3 regions of the Salinivibrio sp. PR5 genome follow, and region 3 is predicted to be linked to each of the others. Evidence: predicted binding sites of a transcription regulator. Region 3 holds the regulator's gene; each other region holds the start of a gene.

Region 1 (7,644 bases), on a different contig from region 3:
ACGTACAACCTGCAGAAGGCGGTGCTTGGGTATCAGTGACTGAACAAGGTAAAGCCGTTAAAGGCGCGAAAGTAACCAGCTCAAAAAGCATGGACAGCAAAGTGACTGACGAATCAGGTCGTGTATTCATTTACAGCCAAGACCAAAACAGTGGTTCAGTGACTTATGTTGCAAATACCGACCAAGGCCAACAAGCAGAAAAAGCCGCTTTTGTTGCCGGTGACCGCAGCTAATTTGCCCTACTAGGCAAAGACATCGTTGGAAAGCAAAAAAGAGAGCATTGGCTCTCTTTTTTTATGGTTAGGCGTTGTCAGGTATGAGCCACGCTTGGAGCGCATGCAGTGAGTCCACTTGGTGGGTGGGCGTCACGCCTTCTGGCAGGGGCTTTTTGTCGCGATTCAACCAGCATGTGTCTATGCCTGCGCGCATGCCACCGAGCACATCGGCCATTGGATTATCGCCGACCATGAGGATTTGAGACTTAGGTGGATGGCCCATCTTTGCAAATGCATGCTCGAAGATGCGAGGATCAGGTTTGGCAAAACCGACTTGCTCGGATACCACGAGAGTAGAAATGGCTGGCTTGAACCCTGTTTTTTCTAAACGGACATCCTGTAACGCGGTAAAGCCATTGGTGATAATACCAATGTGTGCGTGTGGACGAATCGCGTTTAGCAATGCTTCTGCGCCTGGGAGTGGCTCACAGATTTCGGCCATCGCATCCAAAAAGTGCTGATTTAGCGTTGTCGGTGCCACTTTAAGCCGCTTTCCCCAGTGGGTAAAGCGTTTGGTTTGCAGCGTGTGTGCGTCTATCTCGCCATTTTGGTATTGCACCCACAAAGGTTTGTTTAGTTCTGAATATTCGGCAAAGGCGTGTTGGTCGAAATCGACATCATAGTGTGAAAACATGCGTTGCAGTCCTGCAAACGCATCAAAGTGAAACAGTGTTTCATCTGCATCAAAAAGAACCCAAGGATACCGCATGGTGACTACATCTCTTTACGTTAAGTAAATGAAGTGTAACAGATGAAGCCCGTTCTCTTCGAGGCTTTTTTGTGCACTCACCGTCCTTGGTGAGAAACACTGAACCGTCAGAATGATGGTAAAACGATCTAGCGTGATTGAGGTTACAAAGTCAGATACAGCCCTGCTAATGTTGCGCTCATCAGATTTGCTAAGGTGGCGGCAAGAATGGCACGCATTCCTAATTTGGCGATATCACCTCGGCGCTCTGGAACAATACCGCCCAGTCCGCCCATCAACATCGCGATCGAAGTGAGGTTGGCAAAGCCGCACAGAGCAAAGGTAACAATGGCTTGGCTATGGGGAGAAAGTGCACCTTTTAGATTCATAAAATCAGCAAACGCCACAAATTCATTCACCGCAATTTTCTTACCAATTAAGGTACCAGCAGTCATTGCTTCCCCCCACGGAATGCCGATGAGCCAAGCGACTGGTGCAAACACATAGCCGAATATCCATTCCAGACTCAACTGAGGCATATTGATCATAGGACCAAGTTTGCCCAACCCGCCGTTAATCAGCGCAATCATGCTGATCACGGCCAGTAAGCTAGCCCCGACTGCCATCGCAATTTGTAATCCACTCAAAGCACCTTGTGTGCCTGCATCGATCAAGTTGACAGGCTTATCGTGGTTATCTTGCTCGGCTTGCGCTTGGGTATGGCTGATAGGCGCTTCGGTCTGCGGGACCATAATTTTTGCCATCATTAGACCGGCTGGTGCGGACATAAAGGCGGCAGCGATCAGGTATTTCATTTCAACACCGAGGCCTGCGTATCCAACCATGGTGCCTCCCGCGACGGAGGCTAACCCGCCGACCATGACTGCAAATAATTCTGAGCGCGTCATTGAGGCGAGAAAAGGGCGCACGACAAGAGGGGCTTCTACCGATCCGACAAAGATATTGGCAGTGGCTGACATCGATTCAGTGCGCGAGGTGCCGAGTACGCGTCTTAGTACGCCACCGATCAGGCGAATAATCCAAGCCATGACCCCTAAATGGTAAAGCACCGCGATCAGAGCGGAGAAAAAGACGATAGTTGGTAAAACGTTGAAGGCAAAAATAAAGCCAAGTTTAAATTTCGCGAGATCACCAAACAGAAACTCAGCACCAATATCGCCAAAGCTAATAATTGCGGACACGGCTTCTGATGCGTTAGCCAGAATACGCTGACCAAGCGGGACGGAGATAATAAACCCGGCAAAGACGATTTGAATAATGAAAGCGCCACCGACGGTACGCCAGTTGATCGCACGACGATTTTCTGAAAATCCAATCGCGATTAGAAAGAGGACGCTAATCCCCAAAAGGCCGATGCCAAATTGCATGATGCTTGCTCCGCAAACGTTAAACTGGGATGGAAAACGATTGCGGCGGTATTGTACTTATTTTTCCAAGTGTGACAAGTGTCACTAATAAATCATATTGTTGCATTATTTTGCATTTTTGTGGCCTGGAGGTTATGTGCTCGTAGGCGAGTCGTGCGAGCTCAGAGCGGCTTCACGATAGGTACTTGAACAGACGCATGCTATTCACGATGTCTTTGTGATCCATCAAAAGTTTTGCTGGTGAACATAGGTATTTTTTGTGAGCACTATCAATGAATTCTTTTTATGATACGGCGTATTTCCGCTAAACCTAGAAGAGGAATGTGTATGACACGATCCTTTATAGCTCTGAAATAAAGAGTTCAAATGAGTTCTAGGCCCCGTCTAGTCTGGGATTGAGTGGATATATTGATTAATAGCTGGTTATAAAATCGACATTTGGTTAGTGCCCTAATTAAATCGTTACGCATTTATGTTAGGGTAGTGAGCTGTGTGGATGTTGCGGTTCTTGCTGCTGGTCAACTTTTTTATCCGCGTTTTGCGATGAAAAGGCCAATTGAGCGCACAGGCCACCGACACTCACAGGCTTCCGAACAAACGGACTAAGGAGTTAACTCGTGAGCGATAAAAGCCATGAAGATATGATGAAACCGGACGGGAAAGTTAACCCGATCGATACTGACTACCAGGTCGGTCAGGATAACGTGGCCGTTAAACTTGGCCCGTTTGGTTTTGATATTCACAACCGAGTATTTATGGTCTCGGGGCTGGCCATTATGGCCTTTGTATTTGTCACTTTGGCGTTTCAAAACCAAATCGGCCCTGTTTTTGGTGATCTTCGGGGTTGGTTGACCTCGAACCTAGACTGGTTCTTCCTTTCTGCAGGTAATATTTTTGTTATCGCCTGTCTAGTGCTGATTGTGTCACCTTTGGGTCGCGTTCGTCTCGGCGGGACAGAAGCTAAGCCGGATTATAGCTATGCGGGTTGGTTTGCGATGTTGTTTGCCGCCGGTATGGGTATTGGTTTGATGTTCTACGGTGTTTCAGAGCCGTTAACACACTTTCAAACCTCATTGGGCGGTACCGCTGTTGATGCAAACGGTATTCGTACCGACTGGGCACCGTTAGGTGCTGCAGCCGGAGATGCTGAAGCGGCTCGACGCCTAGGTATGTCTGCAACGATTTTCCACTGGGGTCTTCACCCTTGGGCTATCTACGCTGTCTTGGCGCTAGGTCTGGCTCTGTTTGCCTACAACAAAGGCTTGCCTTTGACCATGCGTTCTGTCTTTTACCCGCTCTTTGGCGAGCGTGTATGGGGCTGGACCGGCCACGTGATCGATATTCTTGCGATCATCGCGACCCTCTTCGGCCTTGCAACGTCACTGGGTCTCGGTGCATCACAGGCGTCTGCTGGTCTTCACTATCTGTTTGATACCCCACTGGGTAACACCACTGAGGTGCTGCTTGTCATGGGTATCACCGCGATGGCCATCCTGTCTGTGGTTGCCGGGGTAGATAAAGGGGTGAAACGCCTTTCCGAAGTGAACATGCTGCTTGCGCTGCTACTGCTTATCTTTGTGATTGCAGTGGGTCCAACGCTAGCCATTTTGACCGGTTTCTTTGGTAACCTCGCCGCGTACCTTGAAAACTTGCCTGCGCTGTCTATGCCGTTTGCACGTGAAGATGCCAACTTTACGCAGGGCTGGACTTCGTTCTATTGGGCATGGTGGATTTCATGGTCCCCATTTGTAGGTATGTTTATTGCGCGTGTATCTCGTGGCCGCACAGTGCGTGAGTTCATCACCTGCGTATTGCTGATCCCATCTGCTGCTTGTGTGTTATGGATGACCGCATTCGGTGGTACCGCGATTGGTCAATTTGTAAACGAAGGTTACACCGCAGTTGTTGATGCAGAGCTGTCACTGAAACTGTTTGCGATGTTGGATGATTTGCCGTTGGCATCGATTACCTCATTCATCGGTATCATTCTGGTTATCGTGTTCTTTGTGACCTCGTCTGACTCGGGCTCATTGGTTATCGATACCATTTCTGCAGGCGGTAAAGTGAACGTGCCAGTGCCACAACGTGTTTTCTGGGCGTCGTTCGAGGGTCTAGTTGCGGTGGCGCTTATCCTTGGTGGTGGCTTGGTTGCCCTACAAGCGATGGCGGTTTCAACCGGCTTCCCGTTCACGATTGTACTCTTGGTGGCGACAGCTTCCTTGTTTAAAGGGTTGGCATCAGAGCCGCGCGCTAAGTAACTGTACGTGCTAAGTAACTAACAGTTAGCTATGATGAAAAAGGCAGGCCCTCGGGACTGCCTTTTTTATTACCAACAACTTTGATATGTGATGGGTGAGACAACGCTTTAAGGTTTCATCTATTGTAAATAGTCAACCGCATACCCTTGCACTTTCTCGCAACGCTAGGTGAGCATCATGGAAGCTGAACAAGTTGAAATTGCGACATTTCTTTCCCAATACGCCCCTTTTGAATCGATTCCCGAAGAGGTGGTTGCTGAGGTCGCGCAAAGCATCGAAATTAGTTATCACCGAGCGGGCACGACGATTTTTGCCTACGGCGATGAGATTCATGATTTAGCCATGATCCGTAGCGGTGCTGTCGAGCTGTATCGTCGTAATGGCACCTTGTACAACCGTATCGCCGAGGGGGATATTTTCGGTCAGATGGGGCTTTTGATGAACAACCGAGTGCGTATGCCCGCCAAGGCGATCGAAGACACCTTGGTATACTTCATCCCTGAGGCGACATTTAACCGCTTGTTTGATGAATTTGAACACTTTGCCGATTTTGTCGAGGTCGAAGACCGGACGCGATTACGTCAGGCGGTATCGAGCCATAATGAAGCCAATGATCTGACGACGTCCAAGGTTAAGAAGCTGATTATTCGCGACCCCGTGATGATCGATAGTACCGACTCGGTACAATATGCAGCCCAAGTTATGTCGCAAGAAGCGGTCTCGTCAATTTTGGTGATGGGCGATGAGCCCGATCCAGAAACTGGCCTGAATCCAGTGCTGGGGATCATTACTGATCGTGACTTACGTAATCGCGTGTTAGCAGAAGGCTTGCCTTATGAGACGCCGGTACAAGAAATCATGTCGCCCCAGCTGATCACCCTCGATCATAATGCCTACATCTTTGAAGCCATGCTCACCATGCTGCGCTCAAACCTCCACCACGTACCGGTACTGCAACATGGCAAACCACTGGGTGTGGTCGCACTATCGGATATTGCACGTTACGAATCGCAAAACAGCTTGTTCCTCGTCGCCAGTATTTTCCGCCAACAATCGGTGGACGATTTAGTGGTGTTAGCCAAACAAGTCAAAGATTGCTTTGTACGCATGGTCAATGAGGACGCGAACTCACACATGATTGGGTCTGCGATGTCCGTGATTGGTCGCAGTTTTAAGCAGCGCCTGTTGGAGTTGGCAGAAGAAGAGCTGGGTGAGCCGCCTATTCCGTATTGCTTTTTGGCGATGGGGTCGATGGCACGCGATGAGCAGCTGATTGTGACCGATCAAGACAATGCCATTATCTTGGACGATAGTTTTAACCACGACGAGCATAACGCGTACTTTGAGGCACTATCGAAGCGCGTGTCTGATGGACTTGATGCCTGCGGGTATACCTATTGTACCGGTAACATCATGGCGACCAACCCTGAGTGGCGCAAAACGCTGAAAGAGTGGGAACAATGCTTCGCCGATTGGATTGATAATCCGAGCCCACGCTCGTTACTCGACAGCAATATTTTCTTTGATTTAGATGGTGTCTATGGTCGAACTAACTGGGCTGAGCAACTCAAAGCCTTCATTGGTCGCCGTGCGCGTCGCAATAATCGCTTTTTAGCCTCAATGGCGCGCAATGCCTTAAATCGCACCCCGCCCTTGGGCTTTTTCAAAGATTTCGTGATGGAGCAAGATGGGCGACACAATAACTCTATTAACCTCAAACGCCGTGGTACAGCGCCATTAGCTGATCTTATCCGTGTACACGCATTAGCTATCGATTCGCGCTCACAAAACTCGTTTGAGCGCTTAGACGACATTATTGAATCTGGGATCTTGCCCAAAGGCCGAGGGCCAGACCTTCGAGATGCGATGGAATTTATTTCCATGGTGCGTATTCGTCACCAAGCGCTGGATATCGAAGCGGGGCGTGATCCAGATAACAACGTGGAACCGGAGAATCTATCCGATTTTGAGCGCCGTAACCTCAAAGATGCATTCCAGATTTTAAGTAACGCTCAGAAGTTCTTGAAATTCCGCTATCAGCCGAATCGGTCATAAGGGGTTGGCATGTTGCATTTTGACCTTAAAAAGAAAGCCCCGGCACAACACGTAGACTGGCAAGCCATGCTGGATACCAAACGAGAGCAAGTGAAACATGAGACGTTACAGGCGTTTTATCAACAAGGCTGGGTAGCACCAGATACGCCTCTAAAGGATGTACCTTTTGTTGCACTCGATTTTGAAACCACGGGTCTAGACAGTGAAAAGGATGCCATTGTCAGTATTGGGCTGGTGCCTTTTACCCTTAGTCGCGTTCGCTGCCAACAGGCGCAGCACTGGATTGTGAATCCCAATCGGCCGCTGGCGGAGTCTTCGATTGTTATTCATGGCATCACCCATTCAGACATTATGAATGCACCAGACTTTTCTCATGTGATTGAACCACTGCTAAGCGCGCTCGCCGGTGCGATCGTTGTGGTGCATTACCGCCGTATCGAGCGAGAGTTCCTTGACCGTGCCATTAAGCAGCGTTTAGGGGAAGGGATTATTTTTCCGATGGTCGATACGATGGAGCTTGAGGCGCGGAAGCACCGCACCGGTAAGCGCAGCTTAATGGACCGTATTATGCGTCGTCCGCCGGTGTCGATTCGGTTAGCCGATAGCCGCACTCGGTATCAGCTGCCTTTTTATCAAAGTCATCATGCCTTAACCGATGCCATTGCCACGGCAGAGTTGTTGCAAGCCCAAGTGGCCTACGACTTTTCCCCTGACACACCGATTAGCGATGTATGGAGCTAATGTTAAGACGGCTATCGCTTTTTGATTGAACCATAGACACGGATGGTTCGTAGACCCGTTTACAGGCGATAGCACGTCGAGTGCTGGTTTTCAGTGCAATAAGAATGTGCTACAACATCAGCGACTGATAATCAGAGGAAAGCACATGACATTTATCCATGCAGTAGAAGGGCTGGTGTTTGGCCTTGGGGTGTTGTTGTTGTCATCAGGCATTGGCTTTGCTTACTGGGGACTCACGT
Region 2 (7,644 bases), on a different contig from region 3:
GCGTGTGACTCTTTCATGCCCGCGCCAGTCACGCGAACAAATTGCGCTTTGGTACGTAAATCGTTGATGGTGGCAGAGCCAGTCAGACCCATGCATGAACGCAAACCGCCCATTTGTTGGTGGATGATTTCTTTCATCATGCCTTTGTAGTCTACGCGGCCTTCAATGCCTTCTGGGACCAATTTGTCGGCAGCATTGTCGCTTTGGAAATAACGATCAGATGAGCCTTTTGACATCGCGCCCACCGATCCCATACCACGGTACGATTTGTACGCGCGGCCTTGGTAAAGCTCAACTTCACCCGGTGATTCTTCCGTCCCTGCCAGCATGGAGCCAACCATCACACAGGATGCACCAGCGGCAATCGCTTTACACATATCGCCCGAGAAACGAATGCCACCGTCAGCAATGACCGGAATACCATATTCCTGCGCAACCGCTGCTGCATCACTGATGGCTGTGATTTGTGGTACACCAACCCCGGTTACAATACGGGTGGTACAAATCGACCCTGGGCCAATTCCCACTTTAACGGCATCAACACCAGCTTCAATTAGGGCACGAGCACCGTCTGCCGTGGCAACGTTACCCCCTACGATTTGCAGGTTTGGATACGCGGCGCGTGTATCACGAATGCGTTGCAGCACACCTTCAGAATGGCCGTGTGATGAGTCAATCAAAAGAACGTCAACACCGGCTTCCACCAAGGCGGCAACACGCTCTTCATTACCTGCGCCAGCACCGACGGCGGCACCCACGCGCAGACGGCCTTGCTCGTCTTTACAGGCGTTTGGTTTGCTTTCTGCTTTCTGGAAGTCTTTTGCGGTGATCATGCCGCTTAGGTGGTGGTCTTGATTGACGACCAAGATTTTTTCCACGCGGTGCTGCTGCATCATTTGCTGAACTTGCTCTCGATCCGCACCTTCTTGCACCGTGGCCAAGCGAGACTTCGGCGTCATCACTTCATCAACACGCTTGCTCAAATCAGACACAAAACGCACATCACGACCGGTGATAATACCGACAAGCTCTTTTTGCGCGTTAACCACTGGATAGCCGGCGAAACCGTTGCGTTCGGTGAGTGCTTTCACATCCGCAATGGTCATTTCTGGCGTCACTGTCACAGGGTTTGTGACCATGCCCGCTTCGTAAATTTTAACCAAGCGAACTTGCTCAGCTTGCTGTTCAATGGTCATGTTTTTGTGGATAAAACCAAGGCCACCTTCTTGCGCAAGTGCAATCGCCAGACGGGCTTCTGTCACCGTATCCATCGCCGCTGATAAAACAGGGATGTTCAGGCTAATAGAACGAGTCAGTTGGGTTCGCAGATCCGCAGTGTTCGGAAGAACAGTGGAATGGGCAGGGACGAGGAGTACATCGTCAAAGGTTAGCGCTTCTTTCGCGATTCTCAGCATTGCAATATCTCACACCAAAATTTGTGAAGGGGAACAAAATATTGCCGCAGCATTATACGTATAGCGCAAACGTTTGGCTACAGGTTTTTACTGAGAATTTTCATTTATTGGTGTCTTTGATTTTAGGCGCTTAATATTCAATCACTTCGAGTAAAAATGCCCGCTCACGCACGGCATACGCTTAGCAATTGGCATCCTCAAAGCAGACAGGTAGTATGCGTGCAGGTGAATGAAAAAGGTTGGCGACGTGAGCACAAACAATCGCAACATTTTGACGGTATCTCGGCTGAATGCCGAAGTTCGGCTGTGTCTTGAGCGCGATATCGGCATTGTCTGGTTAAGCGGGGAAATTTCCAATTTTACCGCCGCAGTCTCAGGGCATTGGTATTTATCGCTGAAAGATAACCAAAGCCAAGTGAAATGTGCCATGTTCCGCGGTAACAACCGTCGTGTTACCTTCAAACCCAAAAATGGCGACCAAGTGTTGGTCCGCGCCCGAGTGTCCTTGTATGAGCCACGCGGTGACTATCAATTGATCCTCGAAAGTATGCAGCCTGAAGGAGATGGGCGGTTACAACAAGAGTTTGAGCAACGTAAGCAAGCGCTTGCAGCCGAAGGGCTTTTTGCCCAAAGCGAGAAAAAGCCTTTACCTACTCAACCACGCCGTATTGGTATTATTACCTCCAAAACCGGCGCTGCCTTGCATGATATTCTGCATGTACTCAAGCGACGCGATCCTAGCCTGCCAGTGGTCATTTATCCTACGCTGGTGCAAGGGCGCGATGCCGCAGTCAGCATCGCGCAAGCCATTGGTCGTGCTAATAGCCGTGCAGAGTGTGATGTCTTGATTGTGGGTCGTGGCGGGGGATCGCTAGAAGATCTCTGGTGTTTTAATGAGGAAATCGTCGCCCGTACCATCGCTGCCAGCACAATTCCTATCGTCAGTGCGGTGGGTCATGAAGTGGATGTAACCATTGCTGATTTTGTCGCTGACATGCGCGCTCCAACCCCTTCAGCCGCTGCGGAGCTGGTTAGCCGCGATCTGAGTTATCGGCTTCAGCAATATCAGCAACGCGAGCAAGCACTCAGTCGCGCGATGGCCGATGTGCTTTATCGTCAGCAACGGCATCTCACCCAACTGTCGCACCGTTTGTCCCACCAGCATCCGCGCACGCGCTTACAACAGCAAAGCCAGCGATTAGATGAGCTACAACGGCGCATGCAACAGGCGATGATGACCAAAATTCGTCGCGCTCAGGCGCAATGTAACCAGTTGGACGGCCGATTGCAGCGTGCAACGCCAATCCACACCATTCATCGCCAGCAAGGGCATGTGAGCCAGCTTGAGCAGCGTCTTAATCACGCCATGGACGCTCACTTGCAGCACGCACAACAGCGGTTACATACTCTGATGGCAACCTTAGATGCCGTTAGCCCACTGGCCACCCTAACCCGAGGTTATTCCATCACGCGTACGGACGATGGCAAGGTGGTGACCCAGACCGATCAGCTTAGCGTGGGTCAAACACTACATACCCATCTGCGTGAGGGTGACATCACAAGTACGGTCACCGCGCTTGCACCCGCTTCTGTCTCCCCCACGCAGGATTAACCTCTGCGCAACCGACTTCTTTCTGATCTGATTGTGATCGCCTGATCGAGGGGTTAATGCCCCTTGATCAGCTTCCTACCCTAAAAAGAATATTTATCAATACACTTCCCGAAAGCATAAGTTACATGTTCTGCATTTGGATTTTAAGCGATATAAAAAACTATTTAGGTGGATATTTTGGACGTGATCCAGAATTAATGAAAAGAGAATAGCGTCAGGTTATGGTTGAATTCTCACCGCTCAAAAACCCGCCTAGCGCGGTATGACAGCGGATCGTTTCACTGACTGTAACCTGCATTTTAATGTGATTTAGATCAACTAAATTCAGTAAAAGATCATGAAAAAGATCGTAGACCGGCATAGAGGATCAAAAAAAGCCCAGCGCGATGGCTGGGCAAGTGATTACTTTTTGTTTCGGTTTTTCACCATATCCATCAAGCGCTTGCGCTGTCTGGACTGAGAAAGCGTCAGCTTCTCTTTCTTCCCTTCATACGGGTTTTCACTATTCTGGAACTGGATCTTAATCGGGGTGCCCATAATATCGAGCGTCCGGCGATAGTAGTTCATTAAATAGCGCTTGTAAGAGTCCGGAAGTTCATTAACCAAGTTACCGTGAATTACCACAATCGGCGGGTTATAACCCCCAGCGTGTGCGTATTTCAGCTTCACTCGGCGCCCTCGAATCATCGGCGGTTGGTGGTCGTCCTGCGCCATCTTCATGATACGCGTCAGCATCGACGTGCCTACACGCTTGGTCGCTGACTCATAGGCTTCTTGAATCGACTCAAACAAGTGACCCACACCCGTACCGTGCAGGGCAGATATAAAGTGAACACGCGCAAAGTCGACAAAACCCAGACGGCGGTCGAGCTCTGATTTGACACGCTCTTTCACTTCGCTATCCAATCCATCCCACTTGTTGACCGCTAGCACAATAGAGCGTCCGGCATTCAAGGCAAAACCCAGTAGGCTTAAGTCTTGGTCAGAGATGTTTTCGCGCGCATCAATCACCAGCAACACCACATTGGCGTCTTCAATCGCTTTAAGGGTTTGGATAACCGAGAACTTCTCGACTTTATCCGTCACGCGCTTACGACGTCGTACACCGGCGGTGTCAATCATCACGTATTCGCGTCCATCACGCTCCATAGGAATGTAGATAGAGTCGCGTGTGGTGCCCGGCATATCGTAAACCACCACGCGCTCCTCGCCGAGCATGCGGTTAGTTAGGGTCGATTTACCCACATTTGGACGGCCAATAATGCCGATTTTAATCGGCTGGGCTTGGAGGCGGGCGTACTCGTTTTCCGCTTCCTCTTCGGTCATGGTGGTTTCGTCTACCGGCTCGATATCATCCTCACCGGTGAGATCAACCAAACCAGCTTCTTGGTCTTCTTTGGCTTGTTCCGCGAACGGCATCAGCGCACGGTTGATCAAGGTACTTACACCGCGACCATGTGCGGCCGCAATTTGGTACATGTTGTCCATGCCTAGTTGCCAAAAGTCAGATGCGGCGGTGTCCGGATCCATCCCGTCGACCTTATTCACCACCAAGAAAGATGTTTTTTCACGGGTGCGAATATGCTGCGCAATCTCTTGGTCGGCCGGGGTTAAACCCACACGACCATCAACCATAAACAGGACAACGTCCGCTTCTTCAATGGCGGCCAAAGACTGCTCGGCCATTTTGGTTTCTACGCCTTCCTCGGTGCCATCAATACCGCCGGTATCGATCACGATGAACTCGTGTTCACCTAGCATCGCTTTACCGTATTTTCGATCCCTGGTCAGTCCCGGAAAGTCCGCTACTAGCGCATCACGCGTGCGGGTTAGACGATTAAAGAGCGTCGATTTCCCTACGTTCGGGCGCCCTACAAGGGCAATAACAGGAATCATGTAGACCTCTTCTCTTTCATTCTCTTATCAATGAACAAGGCTCCTCACTGTCAGAGCAGTCAGGAGCCCAAAATAATTATGTTGGCTAATTCTACTCGATGGTCAGTTTTCTCATTTGACCATCACGTGTGATCACAATATAGCCGTTATCCGTTTGTACTGGCGCAACAGCAATGCCATTACCTTCCAGTGACTGCTGAGCAACAAACTCGCCGGTTTGTGGATCAAGCCAGTGCAAATAACCTTGGCTGTCACCTACCATGATGTAACCGCTGCTCGCCGAAGGTGGCGTGAGAATCCGGTATTCCAGCTCAGTGTTACGCCATTTTTCCAGGCCGTTACGTGCATCCAATGCCACGACATCGTCTTTATCATCAATCAGATAAACGGTGTTGCCCGCAACCATAAAGTCTGTCGCTGTCGAAAAATCACGCTTCCACGCCGCTTGGCCAGAGCGCAAATCAATCGACACCAATTGACCATTATACCCCACCGCGTACAGGCGGTCGCCTTCAATCACCGGAGTGGCATCCACATCGACCAGACGATCAATTTCGGTCGCCCCTTTCGGCGTGGCAATCGGAATTTGCCAGAGCGAGCGACCATCTTGGATCATCGCCGCGCCCAATCGACCATTAGCCATACCCCAAAATAAACCGCCAGAGATAGTGACGGGCGCACTGTCACCACGCAAGCTGAGATTGGGTACATCGTTGGTGTTGCTCCATTGCACTTCACCCGATTCGGCATCCAACGCAACTAGCTCACCGCGGCTGGTGTTAACTACCACCAGTCCAGCTTCAACCAAAGGTTTTGACAGGATCTCACCGTTGACGTTTTGTTGCCAAACGAGTTCCCCGTTTTCGGCATCCAGTGCATAAAGCACCCCGGTTTCTGCACCGACATAGACTTTGCCGTAAGACGCACTCAAACCGCCCGAGAGCAACGCAGGTACATCGGTTTGCACTGATTGTTCCCATACCGACTGACCGGTCTGTAAATCGTACGCGCCGATAAGGCCGTTACGATCTGCGGCAAAGACTTTGTCATAAGCCACGACCGGACGCAGTGCAGAGTAATAATGACCGACGCCATCACCGACTTGTGCTTTCCATTGCAAGCTTGGGGTAAATTGGCTATTCACCGTCGGCAATGGTGCCATTTGCACCACATCTTCTTCACCGGCACAACCGGCGAGCAACGCCAAGGCAGCTGCCATCGCCGCCCCACGCCATAATCCTTTTGTCATACCGCGACCTTACTGACTGAGGTTGTTAAGCTTCATGTTGACAGTTGGGCTCTCTGCCGCTGCAAGTGACGCCGCATAGGCGCTACGTGCCGCATCTTTGTCGCCTTTAAGCAGCATGATATCACCACGGATCTCTTCCACTTTTGCGCGCCAGCTTGGTGCCGTCACGCTATCGAGCTCAGTCACTGCGGTGTCATAGTTACCTAACTCCGCCTCAATCCGCGCAAGACGTGTGGCAATTAAGCCATGAATGGCATCGTCTTTAACCCAAGCACTGGCTTGACGAAGCTGTTCGCTCGCTTGCGCAAGCTCCCCTTGTTCAACCAGTTTTTTCGCCAATTGCATAGCAGCTAACGCACGATAGCCTTCGTGGTCTTCGCTTTTAACCACGTTCTCAAGGGCGGCAGTTTCGCCTTTGTCCAGACCACTAAGCGCTTGAACATATTGCTGTGAGGCTTGTTCCTTGCTCTCAGTCACGTGTGCTTGGTAGTAACGCCATCCATATAGCACACCCAATCCGACTACAGCGCCAATAACAACGGCTTTGCCGTTATCTCGCCACCACTTTTTAATCGCTTCAACTTGCTGTTCTTCTGTGGTGTAGACGTCCACGATCTGTCCTCTCTAAATCAAATCTGCGAGTGTCGCGGCGACCTCGTCTTGTTTCAAGGTTTGCTGCTCGCCGCCTTTCAAATCTTTTACTGCCACGGTGCCATTGGCGACTTCATCTTCGCCAAGCACCAGTGCCACAGACGCACCGACTTTGTCCGCACGTTTAAATTGTTTTTTGAAGTTACCCCCGCCAAAGTGCGACATAACACGTAGGCCCGGGACTTGCTCACGTAAGCGCTCAGCCAGCTGCATACCGGCAACGAGGCTGCCTTCTCCAACCGTGACAACATACACATCCACTGCAGGACGCACATCATCTTGGTTCAGGGTTTCGAGCATCAGAACGAGACGCTCGAGGCCCATCGCGAATCCAACCGCAGGCGTCGCTTTACCGCCGAGTTGTTCAACCAGACCATCATAGCGACCGCCGCCACATACTGTACCTTGGGCGCCAAGGCTGTCTGTGATCCACTCGAACACGGTGCGGTTGTAGTAATCAAGGCCACGGACCAAACGGTGGTTAACCTCGTATTGGATGCCTGCTGCGTCCAAGAGTTCACATAAGCCGGCAAAATGCTGCTTCGATTCCTCATCGAGGTAGTCGCTAAGCTTAGGTGCATCCACCAGAATGGCTTGGATGTCGGCATTTTTGGTATCCAACACACGTAATGGGTTGGTTTTCATGCGGCGTTTGCTGTCTTCATCCAAAACAGATTCATGCTGCATCAAAAAATCCACCAAGGCTTGGCGATAGTCAGCACGCGCTTGTGGCGAGCCAATTGAATTAAGCTCCAAACGGACGTGATCGGCAATGCCTAGCTCACGCCATAGGCGCGCCGTCATCATGATCAGTTCAGCGT
Region 3 (7,644 bases):
AGTTACTTGACGGGTCTTGAACCGAGGGATTCGACGGTGACATGGCATCACGGTCGCCTTGGCGCGCCGAGAAAGTCCACTGGTGCACAAGAGACGGTGTATAAGTGACCTTCGCAAGTCCTCCTTTCTCACGACTCGCGGAGTAGGATAAAGCTTTACCATTGCCCAGTTGATTGTCATCAGCATCGTGATAATAGCTCTGCACTAGCCAATCAATCTTATCCGTGCGCCCAAATACAGCGCCACTCGTACGCGATGCATTGTCGTTACTGTGGAAACCTTGCTTCAAGTAGCCACCAATATCTTGGTCAGCATCCAAGAAGTCTTGAGCAGATTTGGTGTTTTGCGCAACAATCCCACCAATCGCTCCTGAACCCCACACTGTGCTCGCGGGACCGCGAACAACATCAACAGTCTTGAGTAACTCCGGGTCGATAAACAAGCTTGAGCGATGCCCCAGAGAGAAATTCTGGCGTACACCATCAATCAGTTGGACCACGCGTCCGTTATCACTACTGAGCCCTCTAATCACTATGGCTTGTGATTCATCTCGCCCGCCACCGGCAATGGTTACATTGGGCAAATGGCGAATCAGATCCGCCACACTGGTTCCCTGCCGCTTTTCAATCTCTTCGAGTGATACCGTGCTCACAGCAGCAGCGCCGTTCGCTTTTTGTGCGTCAATGCGGCTCGCATACACCGATATAACGTCTGATGACGAATCCTCCGTGTTTTGCGTATCCGCAAACGCCGAAGGAATAAATGCCAATGTGCCAAGGGCAGCACCAATAGCAAGTTTGATCGCAGAAGGCATGAATAGGTTTGAGACATCCGTTTTTACCAGCATGGGTCTTCCTGTGCGTTAATTACAAATGAGAATCATGAACAATTTGGCAGGATTGTATTGATCATTAATGGCAATGTAAACGATAATTGCTCGTAATTAGGTTTGTAACTCATAATTACATTCCTGTTCGCTAACAGTGTGTAATGGACAGACGTCGAGCATTGCACTCACATTGACTGGTTTAATAAATAAAGGAATTCATCATGGCAACTGCCGCGGTTAGACTGCTTGCCCTCGTCTCTGCACTACTCTCACTCTCAGTCACAGCATCACCACGCATAGTCAGCGCAGGGGCTGGTGTAACAGACTTACTGGTTGAATTAGGCGCGACAGAACAGATAGTTGGCATTGATGTCACCAGCCATCTTCCGAACAAAGAAGTGCCGAATGTCGGCTACCACCGCCAACTTGCCGTCGAAGGTGTGCTGTCTTTATCACCGACTCTAGTCGTAGGCTCAGATGAAATGGGCCCTACCCCGGTTTTGGAGAAAATCGAAGCGTCAGGGGTAACCGTGGCTCGACTGTCTAGTGAACCCAGCGTCGAGACACTCAAAACACGGATTAAAAAAGTCGCGAGCCTGACTCATACAGAGTCCAAAGCCGCAGCCTTACTGGCCGATATAGACACCAAGCTTGCGACATTGAGAGCGCATGCCCCTAAAACCTCGCTCAAAGGTGTCTTTCTTTTGGTTCACCAAGGACGTCCTGCCAGTGTCGCGGGAGCCAATACCTCACCGGATACCTTGTTGTCGCTGATGGGTGCGACTAACCCTGCCGCCGCGGCGCTCAGTAGCTATAAACCACTGTCGCCAGAAGCGTTACTTGGCTTTGATCCAGACTTTATCTTGGTCATGCAGCGTTCTCTCGACCAGCTAGGCGGTGTTGAAGGGCTCGCTGATGCCGTGCCTTTACTCAATGCCACGCGCGCATTCCAACAGCAGCGAATTATTCCAATTGACGGCAGTGTATTAGTGGGAGGGCTTAGCTTGAAATCACTGGATGAAGCCATTCGTATTCAGCGCGCTGTCGTTGGAGAGAACGACTAATGCAAGCGTCTTTTCGATCCTCACAGTCGCATGTTTTTCCGGCGCTCATCGTCGCACTTGTCGTCGTAGGGATAACATCTATTGCGGTGGGACAATGGCAACTTGGCTGGCTGACCAGTTTACAGAGCTTAACCCCTTGGCATGACAATATTGAGCCGCATGTACTCGCCATCGTTCAACAAGTTCGATTACCTCGAACCTTGCTGTGTATTTTTATCGGTGCATTACTCGCCGTTTGCGGCACTTTGATGCAGGGGCTTTTCCGCAACCCGCTCGCTGACCCGGGTATTATCGGTGTCTCTGGCGGCGCATCATTAGGAGGCGCACTGGGCTTGCTATTGCTCTCTTGGGGCAGTATCGAGGCCAGCTTTGTGTTTTCGGTGCCTGCCTTTGCGTTTATCGGTGCACTACTGGCGACCCTATTTGTATACAGAGTTGGCACAACGGCCATGGGCAGTTCGGTAACCATCATGTTGCTAGCGGGCATTGCGATCAGTGCTTTGTCCGGCGCTGCATTAGGCTTGATTAACTATGTTGCGGATAATCAAACGTTACGAGACATCGCCCTTTGGTCGATGGGGTCACTGACCGGTGCGACTTGGGGACAGATTGTTCTCACTGGCATCGCTGCATGCTTACTCACGGTATTTGCCTACCAGCGCGCACGCCACTTAAATGCCCTTTTGCTCGGTGAAAACGAAGCGGCGTATTTGGGCATTGATGTACACCATTTAAAACGCCTACTCATTGTTGTGACCGCGGCGGGAATGGGCATTGCGGTAAGTGCTGCCGGTCTTATCGGCTTTGTGGGTCTAGTGATCCCACACATTGGACGTTTAATTGCCGGCCCGGATCATCGCACACTGGTGCCCTTATCAGCCATTCTTGGTGCCCTGTTACTGACCTTGGCCGACATTGTTGCCCGTGTCATTGTCGCACCCGCCGAATTGCCGGTTGGCATTATTACCGCCCTAATGGGGGCTCCTTTCTTTCTATGGCTTCTTATTCAACAACGAAAAGCAGTGGTTCACGAATGACAGATTCTGCCCTTCAAATCTCCAAGCTCAGCTATGCGCTTAACGGCCGTCAACTGCTAAGCGAGATTGATCTCGCCTTTACTGCCGGCCAGTTACACGTTTTACTCGGGCCGAATGGTGCGGGGAAAAGTACACTGTTAAAGCAATTGATTAGCGACAAACATCAACATGGCAGTGTGCAGTTTTGGCAACAGCCAAAAAGCCAGTGGCAAGGCGAAGAATTTGCCCGACGAGTTGCCTTCCTTCCCCAACATAGCGGGCTCACGTTTGCATTCTCCGCACAAGAAGTGGTCGAGATGGGGGCGACACCACTAAAGGCAAACCGAGAAAAGATCGCGGCCCTTGCCAACGAGCAACTAACGGCATGGGATATTAGCCATCTTGCTCATCGACCGTATCCGATTTTGTCTGGCGGTGAAAAACAACGCGTACACATGGCGCGCGTGTCATTACAGCTGGCACAAACCGCACCGGATCAAGCGATTCTGATGCTGGATGAACCCACTTCGGCCTTAGATATTACCCATCAACATTACACCCTAAAGCGCTGTCGAGCACTCGCTGACCAAGGAATGACAGTACTCGTAGTGTTGCACGACCTGAATTTGGCGGCGCAATACGCCGATCAACTGCATTTTCTGAAAGCAGGTCGAATCGTCCTATCCGGCGATCCGTGGCAGTGTTTTAGTAGTGATAGAGTGGCAGATATCTACCAATACCCTCTGACCGTATTGACGCACCCAGAGCATAACTGCCCACTGATCGTGTCTTAATTGACAAATACATCATAGCTGGCTCACAAAACCGCCTGTTGGTCCGTTTTCGCTGATCAGACCAATTGCGAGTGTGCGCCAACCTAAGTAAACTGAGAGCGCAACCGATTAGCTATGAGAATGGATGAAATCGGATTCGTTACCTTCGCAACCGTCTGATGTGCCGGGATTGTGAAAGACATCGCCGCTGAGAAACAGCGGCGTTTTTCTGTAAGGTCGCGAGTAACGATCCCTACGCATTACTACAAAGAAGAATCAAGATGGCAACGATTAAAGATGTCGCGCGTCTCGCCGGTGTATCGACCACGACGGTGTCGCACGTGATAAACAAAACCCGCTTTGTCGCGGAGAAGACGACTGAGAAAGTATGGCAAGCGGTTGAAGAATTGAACTACGCCCCAAGTGCTGTGGCGCGAAGCTTGAAGTGTAATACAACACGTACACTGGGTATGTTGGTGACTAAATCCACCAACCCCTTTTTCGCCGAACTGGTTCACGGTGTGGAAGACTATTGCTATAAGCAAGGCTACACGCTGATTCTCTGCAATACCGAGGGTAACCTTGAAAAGCAACGCGACTACCTGCGTATGTTGTCTGAAAAACGCGTCGACGGACTCATTGTGGTGTGCTCTGACCTCAACGAAGATTTGATGCTGTTATTAGAAAAAAAACGCGATCTGCCTATGGTCGTGATGGATTGGGGCAGTCATCATATCGATACAGACCGTATAGAAGATAACGCTGAATTGGGCGGTTACCTTGCTACCAAACACTTTATTGATAATGGTCATACTAGGATTGGCTGCATTTCTGGCCAAATGGATAAAAATACCTGTAAGCATCGTTTAAACGGTTATTTCCGCGCGTTGAAAGAAGCCAACATTCCAGTAAATGAAAATTGGTTGATTGAGGCAGATTTTGAAGCCGATCAAGCGCAAATTGCCGCGAAGCAATTAGCGACAATGTCAGACCGCCCGACCGCTGTGTTTTGTTTTAATGACATTATGGCATTAGCGGCCATTAGTACATTTAACGAGCACGGCTTGAAAGTGCCAGATGATATATCGGTGATTGGTTACGATAATATTGATCTCACCGAGTATTTCTCGCCACCATTGACAACTATTCACCAGCCCAAACGCCGTCTAGGCAAAACGGCCGTCAAGCTCTTGCTCGCGCGAATTGCCAACAACGAGACTCAACAGCAAGTGTTCGAAATGCAACCTGCACTAGTGAGTCGACAGTCAGTTAAAACACTATCTTAATGTTTTAATGAAATTTTTATGAAGAGCACCGTCAATGCCTTGGCGGTGCTTTTTTACGCGACCACTCGTCTAGTAGTGCTTTTACTCTAGCTCATCAATTACACCCACCCTGAACCAAGATCACACTTTGCGTAATGGGAGAGGACGACATCGGTGTCTAATTATTATATGCTTAATAGCGATTGAACAAGGCAAACCATGGCGAAAGCATGGGACGCAAAGCCTCCGGCCTAACGGTAATTTGACATGATGTCAAAATATCAACGGTAGCGGGGTTGCCAACATATCAAAGCTGACAAATTTGATGGCTCGTTGACAATTCTGCGATCTTGCCTTGTTACATTATGACGTCTTTTTTAGGCATTAGTAATTCATCGAGATTTTAATCAAATGGATAAACCAGCTTTAAAGAACGCAATGAAGTTATTTGCCAAATTTGGCAGTATAAAGTCCCGTTCAATGTTTGGTGGGTTTGGTATCTTTTGTGAAGACACCATGTTCGCACTTGTCGTTAACAACACTCTCCATTTACGTGCTGGAAAAGAAAACGAAGCACTATTAAAAAAACAAGGCTTATCACCCTACGTGTATAAAAAGCGGGGCTTTCCCGTTGTGACGAAATATTTTGCGATTCCTGAATACTGGTGGGATGACCAAGATAAACTGCTCACTGAAGCCAAAGAAGCGCTGGATGTCGCGACACGCGATCGTACTTTGAAAAAACAAGCCACGCCATCTCGTTTAAAAGACTTGCCTAATTTACGGCTTGCGACCGAGCGTATGCTGAAAAAAGCCGGTATTGACACACCTGAACGTTTACAGCAGCAAGGTGCCGTCAATGCCTACAAAGCCCTTCTTTCTGCGCATGAAAAAGAGCTAAGCTTGGAGTTACTGTGGTCACTAGAAGGTGCGATTACTGGCAAGCATTGGTCTGTGGTTCCCCCTCAACGTCGCCAAGAATTATTACAACATTTAGAAAATTAATTCCTCACAACCCCCATACCTCTCTACCTTTTTTGTGAGCAATGTTCGCGTCCAACACCGCCTTTATGGCGGTGTCGCTTTTTCTGAACGCACTAAACGCTCAATAAATCATCATTCAAACTAATTTCTGACTAATAGCGAAAGTTTCTTGCGATCGGTCGGGTCTGGTTAAAGGTACGATTAAGGACACAGTTCCTCAATGTAACCGACAAATCAGCCAGTTAATTCAGCTACAGTACCTAAAGTAATAACTGGGACCCATTTACTATCGGACGAGACACAGTATGCCAGTAAAAAAGATATTGCTTGGTTTAGTGGTGGTGGCGCTTGTAACACTTTGGTTCAGTTTAGATCTCAGCCAGTGGCTCACGCTTGAAAACGCCAAAGCACAACAAGTGGCATTGAATGATTACATTATCGAAAACGCGACCATCGCAAGCCTGGTGTTTTTTGTCGGCTATGTGGTGATGACCGCCCTGTCCTTACCGGGTGCGGCAGTAGCGAGTTTATTGGGCGCAGCACTCTTTGGCTTTTGGTGGGCATTGGTGTTGGTCTCCTTTGCCAGCTCAATTGGCGCCACCCTCGCCTTCTTGGTGAGTCGCTTTATCTTACGCGACTGGGTCCAAGCCAAATTTGGCAATAAGCTCGATACCATTAATCGCGGCATAGAGAAAGACGGTCGCTTGTATCTATTGACCCTCCGCCTGATCCCGATTTTCCCGTTTTTCCTGATTAACTTGGTGATGGGACTAACCTCGTTCAAAACCCGCACCTTCTATTGGGTTAGCCAGTTAGGGATGCTGCCAGGCACCGCGGTATACGTGAATGCAGGGACCCAACTGGCCCAAATCGACGCACTCGGCGATGTGGTGTCTCCGTCGGTGCTTGGCTCTCTCGCCTTACTGGGTGTCTTCCCACTACTGGCAAAGTGGGTCATGGCTTGGATCACGCGTCGTAAACGCTATCAAGGTTGGAACAAACCCCAACAGTTTGACCGCAATATGGTGGTGATCGGTGCCGGTGCAGGCGGCTTGGTATCGAGTTATATCGCTGCAGTGGTAAAAGCAAAAGTCACGCTGGTTGAAAAAGGTTCGATGGGAGGTGACTGCCTAAACACCGGATGTGTTCCCTCAAAAGCGCTAATACGCGCGGCAAAAACCATGCGAGAAATTGGCAAGGCCAAAACGTTTGGCATTCATACCCAAACGCCAGCTGTTGATTTTTCGGCCGTGATGGCACGGGTTAAACAGGTTATAACCCACATTGAGCCTCACGATTCGGTCGAGCGTTACACCAAACTCGGCGTGGAGTGTGTGCAAGGTGAAGCGCACATCGTTTCGCCATGGGAAGTTGAGGTGAACGGCGAGCGACTGACCACTCGCAACATCGTGATTGCCACAGGCGCACGCCCCATGCTGCCCCCGATTCCCGGTTTGGCTGAGGTCACGCATTACACCTCGGATACGATTTGGTCTCTGGATGAGCTGCCACCACGGTTGTTGGTTTTAGGCGGTGGCCCCATTGGCGCGGAATTGGCGCAAAGCTTTTCATGCTTAGGCAGCCAAGTGACGCTCGCGGAAATGGCTGACCAACTTCTTAGCCGTGAAGACAAAGATGCCGCCCAGTTGGTTGAGCAGGCGTTAGAGCGTGACGGTGTCACGGTTTTAACACAGCACAAAGTCAAAGCATTTG

The links. Region 3 encodes PurR, which represses purine synthesis genes. Its sites were predicted from a motif close to TNANGNAAACGTTTNCNTNA; they were not measured.
Region 1: the regulator PurR is predicted to act here: its motif matches at 2,380-2,399, upstream of BZG82_RS04635 (NupC/NupG family nucleoside CNT transporter).
Region 2: the regulator PurR is predicted to act here: its motif matches at 1,477-1,496, upstream of guaB (IMP dehydrogenase).

Annotation. Positions count from the first base shown of each region.
Region 1 is NZ_MUFK01000007.1:22,343-29,986, reverse strand. It holds gene BZG82_RS04645 (hypothetical protein) at 1-233, shown strand, start outside; gene yjjG (pyrimidine 5'-nucleotidase) at 301-984, opposite strand; gene BZG82_RS04635 (NupC/NupG family nucleoside CNT transporter) at 1,128-2,351, opposite strand; gene BZG82_RS04630 (BCCT family transporter) at 2,993-4,609, shown strand; gene BZG82_RS04625 (DUF294 nucleotidyltransferase-like domain-containing protein) at 4,787-6,664, shown strand; gene BZG82_RS04620 (3'-5' exonuclease) at 6,674-7,405, shown strand; gene BZG82_RS04615 (hypothetical protein) at 7,551-7,644, shown strand, end outside.
Region 2 is NZ_MUFK01000016.1:49,446-57,089, reverse strand. It holds gene guaB (IMP dehydrogenase) at 1-1,415, opposite strand, end outside; gene xseA (exodeoxyribonuclease VII large subunit) at 1,663-3,027, shown strand; gene der (ribosome biogenesis GTPase Der) at 3,430-4,923, opposite strand; gene bamB (outer membrane protein assembly factor BamB) at 5,015-6,172, opposite strand; gene BZG82_RS08050 (YfgM family protein) at 6,182-6,784, opposite strand; gene hisS (histidine--tRNA ligase) at 6,797-7,644, opposite strand, start outside.
Region 3 is NZ_MUFK01000029.1:9,766-17,409, reverse strand. It holds gene BZG82_RS11050 (TonB-dependent hemoglobin/transferrin/lactoferrin family receptor) at 1-847, opposite strand, end outside; gene BZG82_RS11045 (heme/hemin ABC transporter substrate-binding protein) at 1,051-1,893, shown strand; gene BZG82_RS11040 (FecCD family ABC transporter permease) at 1,893-2,930, shown strand; gene BZG82_RS11035 (heme ABC transporter ATP-binding protein) at 2,927-3,703, shown strand; gene purR (HTH-type transcriptional repressor PurR) at 3,964-4,968, shown strand; cyclic di-GMP riboswitch class I at 5,149-5,251, shown strand; gene BZG82_RS11025 (TfoX/Sxy family DNA transformation protein) at 5,359-5,952, shown strand; gene lpdA (dihydrolipoyl dehydrogenase) at 6,237-7,644, shown strand, end outside.